4 regions of the Pectobacterium colocasium genome follow, and region 2 is predicted to be linked to each of the others. Evidence: predicted binding sites of a transcription regulator. Region 2 holds the regulator's gene; each other region holds the start of a gene.

Region 1 (3,504 bases), 2.0 Mb from region 2:
TGGCCTGGTTCTGGTCCGATCGCCGTGTACGTCACTGGTTTGATGTTTCGGGACTGGAACATTTACACCACGCCACGGCAAAAGGTCAGGGCATAATGGTGATTGGTATTCACTTTATGTCGTTGGAACTGGGCGGCAGGGCGATGGGGCTATGTCGACCAATGATGGCGATGTACCGTCCGCACAATAATAAAGCGATGGAAATGGTACAAACCTGGGGGCGTTCTCGTTCGAACAAGGCAATGATCGACCGTAAAGATCTGCGTGGCATGGTGCAAGCGCTGAAACGTGGTGAAGCGGTATGGTTCGCACCCGATCAGGACTATGGCCCTAAAGGCAGCGTGTTTGCCCCGTTCTTTGCGGTGAAAAATGCGGCGACGACCAGCGGCACGTATACGATAAGCCGTCTGGCAAAACCGGCGATGATGACGACAGTGCTGATTCGCAAGCCCGATGCTTCTGGCTATCAACTGGTGATTCAGCCCGAATTGCAGGATTATCCTTATCACGATGAACAGGCTGCGGCGTGTTATATGAATAAGGTGGTTGAGAAGGAAATCATGCGGGCGCCTGAGCAGTATCTCTGGCTGCATCGTCGTTTTAAAACGCGACCGGCCGGGGAAGTCTCGCTCTACGCCTGATGGCATAAACACGTGTGATATCGGATGGCGCTTCTGCGCTATCACGGTATGGTGAGCAGAGCCAGTTACGCATCGTGTAAAACAAAAATGGCTACCAGATGGCAGCCATTTTAGGGTGGTTAACGTACTTAAGTACGATTAACGGAAGATAGCGTGGGGGTTAACACCGCGATAGGTTTTGCCCAACGCTTTTAATATTTGATTGATTTTGCGGACAACGCGCATCTTTTTTATCCCCACGATTCTTAAATAATTATTGGTTGAAAGTACCAAAGTTGATGTTGATGTTTTCAAACATAGCGATGATTTTGTTCAGCAGTTTCATGGTCATTTCCTCATTGTTAGTTGATTGTTTTTCTGTGATGCTGTTCACGTTTTTAAGAATACTCGCACTGATACGAGTGGTCAACTTTTTTGTGATGAGAATCACAAAAAAATGAACGATCAGTTTGTGAGGAATAAACCGCTGTTTTGATTTTCGTCTAAAAACCTTTTCTGCTTTTTCTTCATACTGACGCGTTTTCAGCGAATTGCCTGCTTGAACGCGGCCCGTACTAGCCGAGCGCTGCCTTATCGGACAGATTAAGTGAGATAGGTAAATTGTCTCGATTAGCAGTTGAAATAAGCGCGGGTGAAGCGGGATAATCACGCGTTTCACATTGCCAGGCACCGTTTATCCAGCTTGTTTTAATACAGCCTGTTTTGATACAGCAGTGTCTTGATATAGCAACGTTTCTATACATCAATGTCTTGATAAGACAACGTTTTCCGGTTTTGCATTCAGCGAGTTAATCGTTTGCGTGCGGGGCCATACGGTTCATGGTGCGCCAGTGAGGTTGGTGCGCTTGCGGAGCAAGGCCGCAGGAACCGGTCAAATTGATCGTAAATAATAATGGCATTTCAGGGGATACCACCATGTCAAACACCACTCGTCAGGCTGGCTCGCAGGGCACGCTTGATGCTTTTTTCAAAATTACACAGCGCGGCAGTAATGTGCGTCAGGAAGTATTAGCGGGTCTGACGACGTTTCTGGCGATGGTTTACTCGGTGATTGTGGTGCCGAGTATGCTGGGCAAGGCCGGCTTCCCGCCTGCGGCCGTGTTTGTGGCAACCTGTCTGGTCGCCGGGCTGGGATCGCTGCTGATGGGGTTGTGGGCTAATCTGCCGATGGCGATTGGCTGTGCGATTTCACTGACGGCGTTTACCGCGTTCAGTCTGGTGCTGGGGCAACAAATCAGTATTCCCGTGGCGCTGGGAGCGATCTTCCTGATGGGCGTGCTGTTTACCATCATTTCCGTCACAGGCATCCGTTCCTGGATCTTACGTAATCTGCCGATGGGCGTGGCGCACGGAACGGGGATTGGTATTGGTCTGTTCCTGCTGATTATTGCCGCTAACGGTGTGGGTCTGGTGGTAAAAAACCCGATTGATGGCTTGCCAGTCGCGCTGGGTGATTTCACCTCTTTTCCCGTCATTATGTCTCTGCTGGGGCTGGCGGCGACCATCGGTTTAGAGAAGCGTCGCGTACCGGGTGGTATTCTGCTGGTTATCATCGCGATCTCTATTCTGGGGCTGATTTTTGACCCGAAGGTAAAATATGCTGGCTTCTTTGCGTTGCCAAGCCTGACGGCGGCTGACGGTTCGTCGCTGATCTTCAGTCTGGATATCATGGGTGCATTGCAGCCGATGGTTCTGCCGAGCGTGCTGGCGCTGGTGATGACTGCCGTGTTCGATGCCACTGGCACGATCCGTGCCGTAGCCGGACAGGCGAACCTGCTGGATAAAGACGGGCAAATCATCAACGGTGGTAAAGCGCTGACCGCAGATTCCGTGAGCAGCATTTTCTCCAGCCTGGTCGGGACGTCGCCTGCGGCGGTCTACATCGAATCGGCGGCGGGTACGGCGGCTGGTGGTAAAACGGGCTTAACGGCAACCGTCGTGGGTGTGCTGTTCCTGCTGCTGCTTTTTGTCTCTCCATTAGCGTATCTGGTGCCTGGCTATGCCACCGCACCTGCGCTGATGTACGTTGGTCTGCTGATGTTGGGCAACGTCTCCAAACTGAACTTTGATGACTTCGTGGATGCGATGTCCGGTCTGGTTTGTGCCGTATTCATCGTACTGACCTGTAACATCGTGACCGGTATCATGCTGGGCTTTGGCGCCCTGGTATTAGGCCGCATTTGTGCTGGCGAATGGCGTAAGCTGAACATCGGCACCGTCATTATCGCTGTCGCACTGGTGGTGTTCTACGCAGGCGGCTGGGCGCTGTAATCCCTTCCAACAGACCTTCTGGCACCGTCCAGAAGGTCTGTGATTCCTCGTTTTTCCTTCCTCTTTCTCTTCCTTATCATTTCTCACGCCAAACACGATTTTATGTGCCCTTTTATTGGCTTTGGGTTGATGTTACTTGTGTGATAATCAATGTTGTTATTAATTTCGATTTCGGCCAGAAATCCATTTTCATACCGGACTAAATGCGTTAAATATGGAAGGGCAGTTTGCTCGCTAACAGGCAGAATTTTTTGACTTAGGAGTACATCTAAGGAAAGCATGGAAATATTTTTTACGATTCTTATTTTGACCCTGGTGGTATCTCTGTCCGGGGTGATTACCCGCATTTTACCTTTTCAAATTCCCCTACCTTTAATGCAAATTGCGCTTGGTGCCATTCTTGCCTGGCCCCAGTTCGGTTTGCACGTTGATTTCAATCCTGAGCTGTTTATGGTGCTCTTCATTCCGCCGCTGCTGTTTGCCGATGGCTGGAAAACGCCGACGCGTGAGTTTCTGCGGCACGGTCGGGAAATTATTGGTCTGGCGCTGGTTCTGGTGCTAATTACTGTGGTGGGCATCGGCTATTTCATCT
Region 2 (3,504 bases):
GAAGAGTAATTTCTGCGTTGCCTGATTCTGTAAACCGGACGAACAGCGTCGTCCGGTTTTTTCTCTTCTGCTAGCGTGAAACACGTACTCCTCCTTCGATCCCATCCAGACTGAATACCACTTGCCAGAGCTGGAGTGTTCTTGCTCTGAAGGCTCCAGCACAGAGGTTCAGGTAGTAGCTGAACATCCGGCGGAAGCGGTCATAGTTGCGCGGTCCGACGTGTTCAAACATGCCTACCGACACCACGCGGTCAAATTGCTGATCGAGATCGCGATAATCTTGTAGATCAATCGTGACATTCAGACTCTGACAACGCTGTTGTGCCAGCATCTGCTGTTCTCTGGAAATGGTGACGCCATAAACTGACACACCGTAGTGGCGTGCGGCGAATTCGGCAAGCCCGCCCCAGCCGCAACCGATGTCCAGCAGCGTCATTCCCGATTTGAGCTGGAGCTTTTCGCAGATCATCGCGAGTTTATCTTCCTGCGCCTGTTCCAGCGTCTGTGCTTGTTTCCAGTAAGCACAGGAGTATTGCATGTAAGGATCCAGCATCAGGGTAAAGAGGTCATTGCCTAAATCGTAATGTGCCTTGCCAACAATCTGAGCGCGTCTGCGGGATTGCGGATTCATGACACGTGAGAGGGCGACTCGCGTAAGATCGTGCAGACGGCGGGGCAACTTCGTTTCCAGCCCTGCACGCAGGACGCGATGGGAAAATATATCCAGTCGTTCACATTCCCACCAGCCCTCCATATAGCTCTCTCCCAGCCCCAGCGATCCTTCGCGCAGAACACGTTTAAAAAAACCAGGATGGGTCACGCGGATGTCAAAAGGGCGAGAGCCGTTGATGGTGATATCGGCGACATCCAACATGTCCTGCACGATGTGGAACCAGGGCGCGATATCGTCATCCCATTCTTCTGTATAAGGTAAACCCATCATGTCTCCTTAACTTTATGTAAAAGTATCGTAAAACATACCTGGACAGCACTTATCGCAGCCGACGTATCGGCTGTCACCAGAGAAAATGAAACGCGGTATTAAATTTAGAACTACTTCAGCCAGCATACAAGAAAATTGGCTGAAGCAGAGAGGGAAGCGGACAGGAATAAGAAAGTTGTCTGTATCGTGTCGTCGCGCTTAGCGGCGATAGTCGAGGTAAGGGCCGTCTGCCACAGAACGACGTTCAATTAACGTCGGATGGACTTCAATGACATGTGCATCTTCCCGCTTACTGGTAATGCGATCCAGCAACATCGCGAAGGCGGACTGCCCAAGACGCTCTTTCGGCTGATGAATGGTGGTCAGCGCCGGCGTAAAGAAACGCGCGTGGCGCACGTTGTCATACCCGATCACCGAAATATCCTGCGGCACGCGCAGACCCAGTTCGTCTGCCGCACAGATGGCACCCATCGCCATGATATCGCCACCGCAGAATACGGCCGTTGGTCGTTGTTTCTGCGCGAGAATCTGATGCATGGCTTTGTAACCGGATTCCGGCTCGAAATCGCCCTGAACCACCCATTCCTCGCGTACGGTGATGTCTGCTTCCTTCAGCGCTTTTAAAAAGCCGAGGTAGCGCCCGCTGCCAGTATTACGTTCTTGAATACCGGGAATGGCGCCGATATCCCGATGGCCGCGTTCGATCAGGTAGCGGCCTGCCATATAACCGCCTTCAAAGGCGTTATCGATAATCGTATCGGTAAAGTCGCTATGCATCTGGCCCCAGTCCATCACGACCATCGGGATGCTGCGATAGTCTTCCAGCATTGCCAGCAGCTCAGGTGGATATTCGGCACACATCACCAGTAAGCCGTCCACACGTTTTTGCGCCAGCATGGAGAGATAAGCGCGCTGTTTACCGATGTCGTTATGCGAATTACACAGCACCAGCGTGTAGCCTTTGGCATAGCAGCTGTTTTCGACGGCTTCGATGATCTCGGCGAAATAGGGGGCTTCGCTGGATGTAGCCAGCAAACCGATTGATTTAGTGTGGTTAACTTTGAGGCTGCGTGCGACGGCGCTGGGCGAATAGTGCAATTCTTTGATTGCCGCCCTGACGGCTGCCTTAGTCTCTTCGGCGACGAAACGTGTTTTATTGATCACGTGCGATACGGTTGTGGTGGAAACGCCAGCACGTTTTGCCACATCTTTAATCGTTGCCATCTAAAAATGACTCCTGAACTTACCTGTTACAGACGTAAGTATATTGTTAATCGTTTGCCTACGTTTAAAGTTCTTCTTCTAAGCTAAAAAACAGAATTTCAGAAGGAGAATGCCGAATGTTATACCGAAGGGATCTGGGTTGACGTTTTTCGACCGATACGCAGCGCTTTCATAAACAGCGGATTGTGTCCGATTTATCATGAAAGGGAAAGGGCTAATTTATACTATTAGTGATGCATTGGTCCGAGATTTTTCACTAAAATTATGAAAGAATCGTAATAACCCTATTGTTTGTGGTTTTAACCGCCTGGATGGGTTCGCAGTAAAGGGCGGTTTCCTCTTTCAGATAAAATTTGTTCGTTAATAAGGAGTGGTTTATGGATACAGATCTGAAGATGTCTTTGCTGACAACGGTTGGCGCACTGGCGATGATCATTGTGTTCAGTTTTGTTGCGGTGCTGAACTAACCGAACGATGCCTCTGTGTGATTTCCGTATTCAGACACGTTTATGCTACAGCTACATAAAACGTGTCTGAATCATTCTTCTTCTTCGATGCCGAATCCATTTCTCAACGAATTGTCTGTGGCGTTACTACGCGACGCGCGCCAACGTAGTGCTCCTGCCAATAATCTTCACTCAGTTTGCTGATACGAATATCTGAACCGGTACGCGGCGACTGGATAAATTTCCCTTCTCCCAGATAAACGCCGACATGATCGGCGGCACCGCGATTGTTGATGCGGAAGAAGACCAGATCGCCACTTTCCAGCTCGCTCTTTTTAATCGGAGCGGCATCACGCAGGTGATACATTTCATTGGCGGTACGTGGAATCTGGATCTTAACGACGTCTTTGTACGCGTAATAGACCAGTCCGCTACAGTCGAATCCGGTAAAAGGAGATGAGCCGCCCCAGTGGTAAGGCTTGCCTATTTGGCTCATCAACTTATTCATTGCTGTCGTTTTGGCATGTTGATAACGCTTTTTATGCGCCGCGCTCAGCGCCATACCTTTTTCTGTAGGCGCCGGATTTTTCTCCGCTTTTCCCTTGACCGTCGTTTTCTTCAGCCCGGTTTTGACTCTGGCCTGTGCGGTTGTCTGCTTTTCTTCTTCAGGCTTCAGCTTTTTGAGATTCTTTTTCACGAGTGCGGGCGTGCTGCTTTGCGTCCGTGACGGTTTTTTTTCTGTTGATTTGTTTACGCTGCGAGGTTTGGTTTTCGTGCTGACCGCGGTAGGTTCTGGTTTTTTGCTTTTGATCGGTGTCGGTGACTTCGCATTACCCTTTGTTTGACGGCTTTTCTTATTGGTTTCTTCAACGGCGCTTTTCTTTGGCGCAG
Region 3 (3,504 bases), 690 kb from region 2:
AGGTAACCTTCCAGACTCACCATATAGCGCCGAATGTTTTCCACGTAGTTATAGGCTTCGTGTCCGCGCGCGTAGCCGTAGGTGGTTTGCGTGTAATAGCGCTTTTGACTTAGCATCGGCAGGCGCATTTTCACATCGACCCAACTGTCGGGGTTACCTTTCTGTTTTTCCGTCAATTTACGCGCGTCAAGCAGATGGGCGTACCCCATATTGTAGGACGCCAGCGCAAACCAGATTTTTTCATCCTCTGGGATGGTGTCCGGCATTTTCTGCATCATGTGTGACATATACTGCGCGCCACCGCGAATACTTTGTTCAGGATCGACGCGATCGGTGACGTTCAGGCTTTCTGCGGTGTTGCGTGTGAGCATCATTAGCCCGCGTACGCCGGTCGGTGACGTCGCCAGCGGGTTCCAGTGTGATTCCTGATAGGAGATGGCGGCCAGCAGCTTCCAGTCGATATCGGTGGCGTATTTTTCAAACAGCGGGCGTAGGTCCGGCAGTGTGTCATCAATTGCACTCAGGAATGTGGTGGTATCGACATAGTCAAATTCGCCCACGTGACCGAGATATTTCTCCTCCAGACGCGCAAGCGTGCCGTCTTCGACAATCTGGCTGAAGAAGTCCAGCAGCGCGGCAGACAGGCTATCATCGTGCGAACGGCGCATATACCAGGTGACGGGTTCTTCGTCGCTGAGATCGAAGGCGACGGCGAGCTGCGGGTGAATGCGTTGCATCAAGCCAATCGTGACCGAATCACCCAGCGTGTAGTCCAGCCTGCCGTCAGCTACCTGCTTCAATAATTCCTGCGTGCTCTGGTCCGAGGCGGATTCCCAGTTCAACTGCGGGTACTTCTCTGCTTTTAGATCGCGTAGGGTTGCCGCGTGCGCGGAACCGGATGTAACGACGAGCCGGCCTTGCAGTTTATCCAGCGTTTTTGGACGGGGCGAGCCGAGGCGATAGACTATTTGCTGTGAAATGGAATAGTAGGTTGGGCCAGCACGGAAGCGTTCCAGACGCTCATGATTATAAATCAGCCCGGCAGCTAGCAGATCGGCGTCATCACCGTCCAGATCGTCAAACAGTTCGTCAAGGTTCTTACGTGACGACACCACCAGCTTGACGCCGAGGTAATCAGCGAAACGTTTTGCCAGTTCATAATCCAGACCTGTCGGGGATCCGTTGCTCAATGCATAAGTCAGCGGTGAATTAACGGTGCTGATACGCAACTCACCGCGTGAGAGGATCTGCCTGAGCTGAGCATCCTGGCTACTGCGCCAGGGAATGCTAGGCCATAGCGCTAACGCCAGCAGTAACGTGATAATCCCGATGAAAAAATAATTTAATTTTAAAGGCTTCAAATAGTTATCTCTCGGCGGCCGTGCGGCCTGTCTGTCTGTAACGGCAGTTTTTTTATACGTCATTTCCCAGAGTGGGGGCATTTTGCTTAACAAACCGCCAGTGTGCAACTTTTATTGATTTGGTCACCGATTAATCATTCTCCGGATACGATATGAAATTATCGCCACGCAAACGGTTTCGTCCGGGGGAAGGATTCTCTATAATGTGCGCGTTTCCCCCCTGTTGTGCCCAATGGCTGTATCGCAGCCAGAGCATCGAAGACGAGAGAACTTTAGATTATGGAAATACTGCGTGGTTCACCTGCTTTATCGGCTTTTCGTATTAATAAATTGCTGGTCCGCTGCAAAGAGCACGTTTTGCCGGTTAGCGATATCTATGCTGAATACGTACATTTCGCCGATGTCAGCGCCCCGCTGAACACCGATGAACAGGCCAAACTGACACGTTTGCTGAAGTATGGTCCTTCTCTCGCGGAGCACGAGCCGCAAGGCCATCTGTTACTGGTCACGCCGCGTCCCGGCACGATTTCACCGTGGTCTTCCAAAGCAACGGATATCGCCCATAACTGTGGATTAAGCAAAGTGCTGCGTCTGGAACGCGGTCTGGCTTTCTATATTCATGCGCCTACGCTGAGCGATGAACAGTGGCAGCAACTGGGGGCATTGCTGCATGATCGGATGATGGAAAGCGTGTTTAGCGACCTGAAACAGGCCGAAGCGCTGTTCTCTCATCATCAGCCTGCACCTTTCAAACGCATCGAAATTCTGCTGCAAGGGCGCCAGGCGCTGGAAGAGGCTAACGTCCGTCTGGGGCTGGCATTAGCGGAAGATGAGATTGATTATCTGCTGGAAGTCTTCACCAAACTGGGGCGCAATCCTAACGATATCGAGCTGTATATGTTCGCACAGGCGAACTCTGAACACTGCCGCCACAAGATTTTTAACGCTGATTGGGTGATCGACGGCGTCGCTCAGCCGAAATCACTGTTCAAAATGATTAAAAACACGTTTGAACATACGCCCGATCACGTTCTCTCCGCCTATAAAGATAACGCCGCCGTCATGGAAGGATCCGCCGTCGGTCGTTTCTACACGGATACCAACGGGCAATATGCTTACCATCAGGAAGATGCACATATCCTGATGAAGGTTGAAACGCATAACCACCCAACCGCGATTTCGCCGTGGCCGGGCGCCGCAACAGGATCCGGTGGTGAAATTCGTGATGAAGGCGCAACAGGCCGCGGCTCCAAGCCGAAAGCGGGTCTGGTGGGTTTCTCCGTCTCGAACCTGCGTATTCCAGGCTTTATTCAGCCGTGGGAAGAAGAAGAGTTTGGCAAGCCTGAGCGTATTGTCAGCGCGCTGGATATTATGACCGAAGGCCCTCTGGGCGGCGCGGCATTCAACAACGAATTCGGTCGTCCTGCACTGACGGGCTATTTCCGTACTTATGAAGAACGCGTCGATAGCCACAATGGCACAGAACTGCGCGGTTACCACAAACCGATCATGCTGGCGGGCGGCATTGGCAACATCCGCGCCGATCACGTCAAGAAAGGGGAAATTAGCGTTGGTGCCAAACTGATTGTTCTGGGCGGGCCGTCCATGAATATCGGTCTGGGCGGTGGTGCTGCTTCCTCTATGGCATCGGGTCAGTCTGATGCAGACCTGGATTTTGCTTCAGTACAGCGCGATAACCCGGAAATGGAGCGCCGCTGTCAGGAAGTGATCGACCGCTGCTGGCAGTTGGGTGAAGCCAACCCGATCCTGTTCATTCACGATGTCGGTGCGGGCGGTTTGTCCAACGCCATGCCGGAGCTGGTGAGCGACGGTGGCCGCGGTGGCCGCTTTGAACTGCGCGATATTCTGAACGATGAGCCGGGCATGAGCCCGCTGGAAGTTTGGTGTAATGAATCGCAGGAGCGCTATGTTCTGGCTGTTGCGCCAGAACAGTTGGCACAGTTTGATGAAATTTGTCGTCGCGAGCGCGCACCTTATGCGGTGATCGGTGAGGCGACGGAAGAACTGCATCTGACGATGAACGATCGTCATTTTAACAACAAGCCTATCGATTTGCCGCTGGATGTGCTGTTGGGTAAAACGCCGAAGATGCTGCGTGACGTTGAGCGTAAGCGGGTTGAAG
Region 4 (3,504 bases), 440 kb from region 2:
AAGTAGGGTTGGGCGGGCGTCTGGACGCCACCAATATTGTGGATGCCGATGTTTCCGTCGTCACCAGTATTGCGATCGACCATACCGACTGGTTAGGTAACGATCGAGAAAGTATTGGCCGTGAGAAAGCGGGAATATTTCGACAGGGTAGACCTGCCGTTGTCGGCGAGCCGGATATGCCGGGAACGATTGCCGATGTTGCCGCGGAGAAAGGGGCACTGCTGCGCCATCGTGGTCGGGACTGGGACTATTCCGTTCAGCGTGAGACGTGGAGCTGGCAGGATAAGCAGCGTGAATTATCTCGTCTGCCATTACCCAATGTTCCATTGGCTAATGCTGCCACCGCGCTGGCCGCACTGCACTATTCGTCACTCAATGTGAGCGAAGACGCGATTCGACAGGGGGTGCAGAACGCGGCGTTACCGGGGCGTTTTCAGACGGTGCAGGCATCACCGCGAGTGATTCTTGATGTTGCACACAATCCCCATGCGGCGGCGTATCTGGCAAACCGTTTAGCCGCACTGCCGACAACCGGAAAAGTGCGGGCCGTCGTCGGCATGCTGTCGGATAAAGATATTGCTGGTACGCTGGCTCACTTAACGCCGTTGGTGGATGAGTGGTATTGCGCACCGCTGGAAGGGCCGCGTGGTGCCACCGCGCAGCAGATTGCTGAGCACCTGACGCGCAGCCAATCGTTCCCCGATGTCGTGACTGCCTGGCAGCAGGCGATGTCCGAGGCCGCAGAGCAGGATATCGTCATTGTTTGTGGATCTTTTCATACGGTAGCGCATGTGATGGAAGCGCTGGATGAGGAGAAGGCGAATGGCGAGTAAATTTCAGAATCGCCTGGTGGGGACGGTCATTCTGGTCGCGTTGGGCGTGATCGTCTTACCTGGCCTGCTGGACGGTAAGAAGAAGCACTACGAGGACGAGTTTGCGTCGATTCCGCTGATCCCTAAACCGGGTGACAGTAATGAGATGGAATCGCTGCCTGCGCTGAACCCGTCGTTGCCACCGGAAGGGGCGGAAGCGGCGATGCAGAACAGCGCGGAAGCCGAAGCGAGATCATCCACATCATCTACAACTACAGCACCTGAAACCACGACGCAGGCGCCGCCATCGTCCCATTCTGGCACGAATACGCCATCCATGACGGCACCGCCAGTGGTGGTTGAGCGTCCGCCGGTTCAGACCCCGGTGACGCCGAAGCCTCAGCCAAAACCTGAGGTGAAGCCAGAAGTGAAACCAAAGCCTGAGCCTAAACCGGAACCCAAGCCGGAAGTGAAGCCTGAAACCCAACCAGCGCAGCAAGCCCCTGTCGGACAGGCCTACATTGTGCAGCTTGGTGCACTGAAAAACGCGGATAAGGTGAATGAAATTGTCGCCAAATTGCGTCTTTCCGGCTATCGCGCGTATACCGTGCCGTCAACGCCGGTTTCAGGAGAAATCACCCGTATTTACGTGGGGCCGGATGCGTCTAAGCAGAAGCTGGAGTCCTCGCTGGGTGAGCTGAAACAACTCAGCGGGCTAAGCGGACAGGTGCGTGCGCATTCCGTTCGTTAACGGTCGTTGAGCGTGAGAATAACGGGGCAGAGTAGTCTGTCGTCTGCCACGTAAATAGATAGAAACAGGCCGCGGGGATGAGGCTCACATGCGTGATGCTTCACCCCGTACCTGTTTTAAGACGGTTGTTGTTGATTTTATTACGCCGACGGTTAATAGGCTCAGGCATGGTCTATTGCTGATTTTTTCGCCTGATTATCTATTGATGAAATCGGCGGAAATACGCTACGCAAACGTTTTCTTTTTCTGTTAGAATGCGCCGCGAACAGGATGACGTAGCGGCTTATCGGTAGCATCGTTCATTATTAGGATAGTTCATGGTTTGGGTTGATTACGTCATTATTGGCATCATCGGATTTTCGGCTTTGGTTAGCCTGATCCGGGGGTTTGTTCGTGAAGCGCTGTCGTTAGTGACCTGGGGATGTGCTTTTTTTGTCGCCAGCCATTACTACGCTTACCTCGCGGTCTACTTCACCCGTTTTGATGATGAGCTGGTGCGTAATGGTATTGCGATTGCCATTCTGTTTATTGCAACGTTGATTGTGGGGGCTATCGTCAACTATGCGATTAGTTCGCTGGTTGAACGTACCGGATTATCCGGCACCGATCGCGTTCTGGGCATCTGTTTTGGTGCGCTGCGCGGGGTGCTGATCGTTTCCGCACTGCTATTCTTTCTGGATACTTTCACCGGTTTTTCACAAAGTGATGACTGGAAGCAGTCCCAGTTAATCCCGCAGTTCAGTTATATTATCAGGTGGTTTTTTGACTATCTGCAAAGCACGTCAAGTTTCTTGCCGCAGCATTTACCGCTGCGGTAGCGCTGATGAGGAAAAGACACCATGTGCGGTATTGTCGGTATCGCCGGTTTTACACCGGTCAACCAGTCGATTTATGACGCGTTAACGGTGTTGCAACACCGTGGGCAGGATGCAGCGGGTATTGTAACCATCGATGCCTTTAATTGTTTTCGCCTGCGTAAGGCCAATGGCCTGGTGAAAGATGTGTTTGAAGCGCGGCACATGCAACGCTTACAGGGAAACATGGGGCTTGGTCACGTGCGTTATCCAACCGCGGGCAGTTCCAGCGCCTCGGAAGCACAGCCTTTCTATGTTAACTCTCCTTTCGGTATCACGTTGGCTCACAACGGTAACCTGACTAACGCCCACGAGCTGCGTAAAAAGCTGTTCGAGCAGGAGCGCCGTCACGTTAACACCACGTCTGATTCTGAAATTCTACTGAATATTTTTGCCAGAGAGTTGGACCGTTTCCAACATTACCCACTGGAAGCCGATAATATTTTTGCGGCCGTTGCCGCGACGCACCAGCAAATTCGCGGTGCCTATGCCTGTGTCGGCATGATTATCGGTCACGGTATGGTGGCTTTCCGCGATCCTAACGGGATTCGTCCGCTGGTGATTGGTAAGCGCGATCTGGAAGATGGCCGCAGCGAATATATGGTGGCGTCGGAAAGCGTCGCGCTGGATACGCTGGGCTTTGAATTTTTACGCGATGTGGCGCCGGGAGAAGCGATCTACATTACGGAAAAAGGGCAGCTGTTTACCCGCCAGTGTGCAGAAAATCCAAAGAGCAACCCGTGTCTGTTCGAATATGTTTACTTCGCTCGCCCGGACTCTTTCATCGATAAAATCTCGGTCTACAGCGCACGCGTTCGCATGGGCCAGAAACTGGGTGAAAAGATTGCACGTCAGTGGGAAGATCTCGATATTGATGTCGTGATCCCGATTCCTGAGACCTCTTGTGATATCGCGCTGGAAATCGCGCGTATTATCAACAAGCCGTACCGTCAGGGATTTGTGAAAAACCGCTACGTTGGCCGTACCTTTATCATGCCGGGGCAGCAGGCGCGTAAGAAATCAGTGCGCCGTAAACTGAACGCTAACCGTGCCGAATTCCGTGATAAAAACGTGCTGCTGGTGGATG

What was found. The regulator PurR, encoded in region 2, represses purine synthesis genes. The targets are predictions, from matches to a motif close to CANGCAAACGTTTGCNTG.
Region 1: the regulator PurR is predicted to act here: its motif matches at 1,427-1,444, upstream of LCF41_RS03810 (NCS2 family permease).
Region 3: the regulator PurR is predicted to act here: its motif matches at 1,527-1,544, upstream of purL (phosphoribosylformylglycinamidine synthase).
Region 4: the regulator PurR is predicted to act here: its motif matches at 1,790-1,807, upstream of cvpA (colicin V production protein).

Annotation. Positions count from the first base shown of each region.
Region 1 covers NZ_CP084032.1:831,530-835,033, forward strand. The annotation lists gene lpxP (kdo(2)-lipid IV(A) palmitoleoyltransferase) at 1-641, shown strand, start outside; gene LCF41_RS03805 (hypothetical protein) at 895-1,311, opposite strand; gene LCF41_RS03810 (NCS2 family permease) at 1,557-2,912, shown strand; gene LCF41_RS03815 (Na+/H+ antiporter) at 3,192-3,504, shown strand, end outside.
Region 2 covers NZ_CP084032.1:2,838,161-2,841,664, reverse strand. The annotation lists gene LCF41_RS12690 (riboflavin synthase subunit alpha) at 1-9, shown strand, start outside; gene LCF41_RS12685 (class I SAM-dependent methyltransferase) at 71-940, opposite strand; gene purR (HTH-type transcriptional repressor PurR) at 1,142-2,167, opposite strand; gene cydH (cytochrome bd-I oxidase subunit CydH) at 2,545-2,634, shown strand; gene LCF41_RS12670 (C40 family peptidase) at 2,738-3,504, opposite strand, start outside.
Region 3 covers NZ_CP084032.1:3,526,524-3,530,027, reverse strand. The annotation lists gene mltF (membrane-bound lytic murein transglycosylase MltF) at 1-1,424, opposite strand, end outside; gene purL (phosphoribosylformylglycinamidine synthase) at 1,641-3,504, shown strand, end outside.
Region 4 covers NZ_CP084032.1:3,279,732-3,283,235, reverse strand. The annotation lists gene folC (bifunctional tetrahydrofolate synthase/dihydrofolate synthase) at 1-833, shown strand, start outside; gene dedD (cell division protein DedD) at 823-1,563, shown strand; gene cvpA (colicin V production protein) at 1,881-2,381, shown strand; gene purF (amidophosphoribosyltransferase) at 2,403-3,504, shown strand, end outside.